One region of the Nosocomiicoccus massiliensis genome, then DNA from elsewhere that is predicted to be linked to it. Evidence: riboswitches for the same ligand, from Rfam matches in the RefSeq annotation. Region 1 holds a riboswitch; each other region holds the start of a gene.
What was found. A riboswitch is a leader RNA that binds a small molecule or an ion and turns the genes downstream of it on or off. The one in region 1 is predicted to bind thiamine pyrophosphate.
Positions count from the first base shown of each region.

Region 2: another riboswitch for thiamine pyrophosphate. It lies ahead of CJ229_RS07175 (hydroxyethylthiazole kinase); the one in region 1 lies ahead of tenA (thiaminase II).
Region 3: another riboswitch for thiamine pyrophosphate. It lies ahead of thiT (energy-coupled thiamine transporter ThiT); the one in region 1 lies ahead of tenA (thiaminase II).

Region 1 is NZ_CP136964.1:438,063-440,340, forward strand. It holds gene trpB (tryptophan synthase subunit beta) at 1-440, opposite strand, end outside; TPP riboswitch at 942-1,037, shown strand; gene tenA (thiaminase II) at 1,111-1,782, shown strand; gene thiW (energy coupling factor transporter S component ThiW) at 1,783-2,278, shown strand, end outside.
Region 2 is NZ_CP136964.1:1,366,946-1,369,223, reverse strand. It holds gene thiE (thiamine phosphate synthase) at 1-177, opposite strand, end outside; gene CJ229_RS07175 (hydroxyethylthiazole kinase) at 174-980, opposite strand; TPP riboswitch at 1,024-1,118, opposite strand; gene CJ229_RS07170 (FAD/NAD(P)-binding protein) at 1,153-2,278, opposite strand, start outside.
Region 3 is NZ_CP136964.1:1,601,418-1,603,695, forward strand. It holds gene CJ229_RS08395 (Cof-type HAD-IIB family hydrolase) at 1-342, opposite strand, end outside; gene CJ229_RS08400 (metal-sulfur cluster assembly factor) at 445-753, shown strand; TPP riboswitch at 844-931, shown strand; gene thiT (energy-coupled thiamine transporter ThiT) at 961-1,509, shown strand; gene CJ229_RS08410 (IS256 family transposase) at 1,778-2,278, opposite strand, start outside.

The sequences.
Region 1 (2,278 bases):
CTACGCATATCTTCAGCACCCATAAAGATTACGATTTCCATATCGAACATCGCTGCGACAGTTGCACTTGCAACTCCGTGTTGTCCAGCACCTGTTTCAGCAACGAGTCGTTTTTTACCCATTCGTTGTGCAATTAACGCTTGCCCAATCGCATTGTTAATTTTATGAGCACCTGTATGGTTTAAGTCTTCACGCTTTAAATAAATTTTAGCGCCGCCAAGTGTTCTCGTTAAATTTTCAGCGTATGTCAGTGGTGTTTCACGACTTGAGTATTCTTTTAAATAATAATTAAATTCCTCTTGGAATGATTCATCATGTTTTAATTCGTTGTACACTTCTTTTAATTCTGTCATAGCCGCTTTTAATTCTTCAGGTACAAATGCACCGCCATATTCTCCAAAAAATCCATTGTTATCTGCTTCAGTTTGAATTTTATTTATTGTGTTAATATTCATTATTATAATCTCCTTATTTTTAATATTATTTAGATTTATCACGATGACGCCATCGCTTAAATTTAAACTCACAATAATTATTTAATAACACTGTCATCACTCTCCTTATAAAAAAACGCGCAATTTGAATCCTAAAAAAGGACGCAAAATGCGCGGTGCCACCTATATTAACAGTAAAACTGTTCACTCATTCAATCAAAAAAGCACCACGTAATAATATTCGTAAGGACGATATTATTTCGCGGTGCCACCTTAATTGCTTTTCTTATCAATATTTAGTTAAACATTATTCGCCCAATTCAAAATAGCATTGTACATGTTCGCATCTACCACATGTTTTCTGACTGCTACAACAACTACTTTTACTTTTACGAATAAGTAATTATTATATTAAACGCTCTATTTTAAATTGTCAATAATTTTTCATCTTTTTATATTTATAAGACAAAATGTAAAAAGTATAGTATACTTCGGTTGTAATCAAATATTAAGCACATGGGGAGCTTCGGCTGAGAAAGATAAGACCTGACCCACAACCTGATCTAGGTAATGCTAGCGTAGGTGTTGTGTATATGCATGCTTATTTTGCATGTGTTTATTTCACAAGCCTCCTCTAACGGAGCTTTTTTTGTGCAAATAAAAGGAGAATTATTTTATGAAGTTTAGTGAGAAAGCTCGCGAATTATCAAAGAAATTCTGGGATGGTAGCCACACGCATCCGTTCGTAACAGGGTTAGCTGACGGTACGTTAAGCGATGAATCATTTAGATATTATCTAATACAAGATGGCTATTACTTAATCCACTTCTCTCGCCTATTTGGTGAAATTGCAGATCGCGCAGAAGATAAAGAAATTAAAGATATTATGACGCGTAACAGAGAAGATTTAGAAGCAGGAGAAATCGCTGTTCGTGAAGATTTCTTTAAAGATCAAAATATTTCGGATGAAGAATTTGACAACACAGAAGTTGCGCCGACAGCTGATCACTACATCGCTCATATGTATAGACAAATTGTAGAGTCTGAAGACTACATTGGCGTTGCGGTTGCGGGGATGTTACCTTGCCCTTGGTTATACCAAGATATCGGTGCTGAATTAGTGAAACATAAGTCTCCAGTACCGATCTACCAAAGCTGGATCGATACGTACGTGACAGACGAGTTCAACAACTTAACAGAAAGACATATCGATCTTTGCGACAAATTATACGATAAAGCAAACGACGACCAAAAAGAAAGAATGTTAAACGCATTTTATATGAGTGTCAGATTCGAGTACTTATTCTTTGATATGTCATATAAACAAGAAGAATGGGTGCAACTTTAATTGTCGACAAAGAAACTGACAATCATTTCAATATGTATAGCATTAAACACTGTATTATCTTCAGTGATTAGAATCGAAGGTATGGCACCTATGTCAACAGTATTTAACATTATATTTGCCACATTTGGTACATTTTATGTCACTCTAATCGCACTCGTCACAGCAATTTTAAGAATGTTTATCTTTAACATTCCGCCACTTGCTATAACAGGCGCTTTATTTGGTGCGATTTTAGCCGGATTATGTTACAAATTCACAAAATCCATATTTGGAGCATGGTTCGGGGAATTCGTTGGAACAGGAATCATCGGATCGATTGTATCCGTACCTATTATGCAATTCTTTATGGACCTAGACTCAAATGCAGTTTGGTTCTTATATACGCCGAGATTCGTCGGCGCGACAATCATTGGTGGAATTATCGCAGTACTGATCTACTCTAGACTTAAACACTCAAGAGTATTTAAGGACATACAAAATTTATTCGATAAAGAAT
Region 2 (2,278 bases), 750 kb from region 1:
CGTCACTTCTTTTACTTTAACGGCGAGATTATAAAACGCGTTTGTCGTTAACTCTTTTTCTCGTAGTTGTACGATCGTGACCCCATTTTTGCACGCTTCTTCAATGATCGATAAAAACTCATCATCGCTATAATCATAGCGTCCTGTCACTAAATATAAACTTAAATCGAATGTCATACGTATTCTCCTTTAACTTCTTTCGTCCAATCTGTATCTTTTAATAGAGATAACTCGTTTAATAAATGAAATCTAAATTCGTTAAGACCACGACTTTTCTCTGCTGCGACTTCACCGCAAATGTTAAAATAACTGACTCCGTTAATACATGCGTCTACAGGATGAAGACCACTACCTAAATTCGCAGCTATAAGCGCACCGACCGTGTCTCCAGTTCCAGTAAATTGACCGTTATATTCGACGCCATTCGATAGTTTTACTACATGATCTTTACTGACGATAATATCGACTGGACCTGTCGCTAAGAAGACTGTGTTTTCATGCTCTAGTGTTTTATCTTTTAACGCGTCGATTAATTCCTCTAAACGGTCCGCTTTCGTATCCTCTTCACCAGCATCTACCCCTCGGCCATGGCTCTTCAGTTTACAAAAAGCACGCATTTCAGACATATTGCCTTTTACTACTGCCGGCTTAAGATCAACAAGTGCGTCACCAATACTATTTCTAAACTGACTGACGCCGTATCCGACTAAATCAACAACGACTCGCTTTTTATGAGAATTCGCACGCTTCGCTGCATGTACTAAATGTGTCGCTTCATTGTGTGGTAGGCGCGCTAAGTTAATAAACAATGCGTCTACGGCTTGAATTACTTCATCTTGTTCTTCGATATGAGCGGCCATAATCGGTTTTGCACCGACATAGAGTAAACTGTTTGCGATCATTTCTATAGAAATCTGATTCGTAATACAGTTCACGAGCGGGCTCGATTGAAGCGGAAACCCCGGTTTAAAATCAAACAAAAAAAGCACTCCTTAATTATTTTCATAATTTCGGAGTGCTCAAAGAAGCCCTAAACATTTGTTACCTACGCCAGCATTATCTGTACAGGTTCAATGGGTATAATCTCAGCCACAAAAGTAGCACCCCGAAATGTCTATATTATTTTCTTTAGTATAACACATCAGTCGTCATTCATTGGATAATTTTGTCAATCGAATGCGGTATTTTCTTTAATATTAAGTTCACACCAGAGTTATTGATGTGCGTTGTAGATACTAAGTTCCCGTATAATTTCATAGTATCTAACACACCAGCTTTAGAGATTACCGAAAACTCGGGGTATGTAATCTTTATACCGCCAAGCTCGTCGACTTGTAGAATCCCCTTTTCAATAAGCGTCTTCACTAAAGGTGAAGCGTTGTTTTCATCGGCTAAATTTTCGCCACTTAAGTTTGGACCGACCGCACTCACCATAACGTCTGCTGAATAACTACCATCTTCAGAGTTGATAACAAACTCGTCATCATAACTAATATCTTTTACTCCCGATACGTAAGTTAATTGTCCTGCTTCAATTAGTTCTACGATTTTTTCAGCTGTCATTTTCGGAAATGGTCCCGTTAATTGGCCGTGCGTCCCTTTTATATGCTTAATGTAGTACTTTTTATCCTCTATGGACAAATGATTCCACACTTCTCGAAGTACTTCTGACATTGCTTCAGCGATTTGTTGAACTACACCGAGCGTATCTAAATGTTCGAGTTGATATGTGAGAGAATCGAGGACCGGCATGTCATTGAGCTCTGTTAAAAGATGAAAATCTATACCTTGCTTCTTCGTTTCTTCTTTAAATATATCGACGATTGTTTGAATCGTGATGTCTCTATTTTGTTTTAGCGCTTCTACGTCGATATCGACTTCCGCTTCATTTCCTCTAATGAAGGGCACTGTGCCACTTCGTGACGTCACTAAAATATCGTTTTTATAGTTATTGTGATGTAAATACATAATAATATCGAGTGACGTTAAGTTTGTCCCAATCACTCCGACAGATTTCGCGTTTAATAACACCTCACTATTGCGTTCTATCGGAAACGGTGTTGCGATATATTTGTCAATTTCTTTTAAATTATAAATATCCGTTTGAGGCAACTGACCGATACATAAGTGTACGATATCGACTTCGTATTTTTCATCTGCATGTATGATATACGTCTTTTCTATTACATCGATATCATCGACGACTGTCGGTACGAACGTCACTCGGCTATCTTTTACATACTCTGAAAACACGTCTTTAGAATACTCACCAAATTCT
Region 3 (2,278 bases), 520 kb from region 1:
TAAATCATCACGAACTTCTGCGACAATGTTTTTAATGTCGTATTTATCGATATGTACGACGATATCCTCGATAACATCTTGAGGTAATGTTTCTTGTAATGTTTTAAATTCAAAATCTAATGGGTGGTGCACGAATGCACCGTTAAAGTTAACGATTGGTGTGTTTAATCGTAACTCTTTATAGTAAGGAACTGACGCACGATACGGTCGCCCCGTAGTAATCATGACGTAGTGTCCTTGTCTTTTTAATTCTTGAACGACACGATTTGTATAGTCTCCAATTGTATTTTCATCAGTGAGTAACGTGCCGTCTAAATCTAAACATATAAGATACGGTTTCATGAAAATCATCCTTTCGACTACTTTAATAATAGCATTATTATTCACTAGTTGTTTAATATTTGTTATATTGAATATACGATAATATATGCGAGGTGACAGAATATGGATAAAGCAATGGAAGAAAGCATGCTCGGTGCGTTAGAAAACGTTATTGACCCAGAGCTCGGTATAGATATTGTAAACTTAGGTTTAGTTTACGGTGTGTTTTTAGATGAAGATGGTAATGCGGGTGTTGAAATGACACTTACGTCAATGGGGTGCCCGATGGGTCCAGAGATTGTACAAATGGTTGAAGAATCATTATTAGAATTACCGGAAGTTAAAAACGTGAACGTTCAAATTGTTTGGAATCCACCTTGGACAAAAGATAATATGTCACGTTATGCGAAGATCGCTTTAGGTGTATCATAATATTTAAGCGCTCAACATTATGTTGAGCGCTTTTTAATTTCTAAAAGAGAGTTGATAGGAAAGTGTGTTTACAATATACTATTAATTGCTATGAATCATAAGGGGTGCATAATTGCTGAGATTATACCCTTGAACCTGTTGAGGTAATTCTCGCGAAGGAATATGATACGCGATTGATTCATAAGTAAACTTTTAGGAAGTGTATTTATGACAAGATCTAATGACAAGCTCGTCGTAATGATGGAAATTGCGATATTAGCTGCATTAAGTATGGGAATCGACTGGATCGATTCTGCATTCAAAATTGGGCCGTACAGCTTTAGTTTTTCAATGGTACCAATTTTAATTCTTGCGATTAGACGTGGAGTCGGCGCAGGGGTGCTCGGAGGTTTAATCTGGGCGATTTTACAAATTGTAACAGGAGATGCGGCAGGGAACTACATACATCCGGTACAATTTATTTTAGAATATCCACTCGCATTCGGTATTCTCGGAGTTGCTGGAGTGGCATCTAAGTATAGAAACTTAGTATCAATTGTTGCATTTTCATTTTTAGCGATTCTGTTACGTTACACGATGCACTTTTTTGCAGGGTGGATTTTCTGGGGGATTTACGCACCAGAAGGCCAACCAGCTTGGTTATATAGCTTAATTGCTAATGGTACAACGTTCTTAATTAATACGACAGTATGTATAGCAATTGTTATTATTTTATACTCAGTCGCAAAGCGATTATTTGTACCAGAAGAAAGATAAAAAATACCAGTCGAACTTAAAAAGTTCGGCTGGTTTTTTATTTTAACGTAAATTAGATTTACATGAACGACTTTTATTTTTCGTTGACGTTTAGATTCTTTTTGTTCATGAAATGATTAAGATGTTTACATAAAGTCATTTTGCGTGAACGCGTGCTTCATCTTGTTAACGAATAGGTAAAATGCATGAACGAAATAGAGTTCTCGTTAACAGAAAAACGAATTGCGGGTCAAGTCTTAAATATTGTGTAAAATAAAAAATCTCTCTGTTATTCTTTAGCTTCCACGAACGCGCTCACTTTTCTATTTGTTTCTTTATAGGCTTCATTCGCATCAAGAAGAAGTGCGCCAATTAAACGAAATGCAGACTCGATATTTGGAAATACTCTAACAACGCGCTCACGACGTCTTAACTCACTATTTAGTCGTTCGAGTGCGTTTGTACTTTTTAAAAACTTTTGTCTAGCCGCTGGACACATTAAACATTGAATCGCATCGTCAAATCCACTTTCTAAAATTTCTACCGCGTGATTAAATCTTGGATCCTCTGATACAAAGTCTAAAAACTTCTCTTTTGCTTCTCGTGCATGTTGGGGTGTTGTCGTATGAAAAATCTCTCTCAATAATTGACGCGCAACAGTTGAACCTTTTTTAGGCATTACATTCGTAATGTTTCTTAAGAAATGGACTGTGCATCTTTGCCAAGGTGTGCCCGGAAACTCTTCTTGAATCGCCTGCTTTAAACCTTGATGTGAATCTGAAGTAATGAG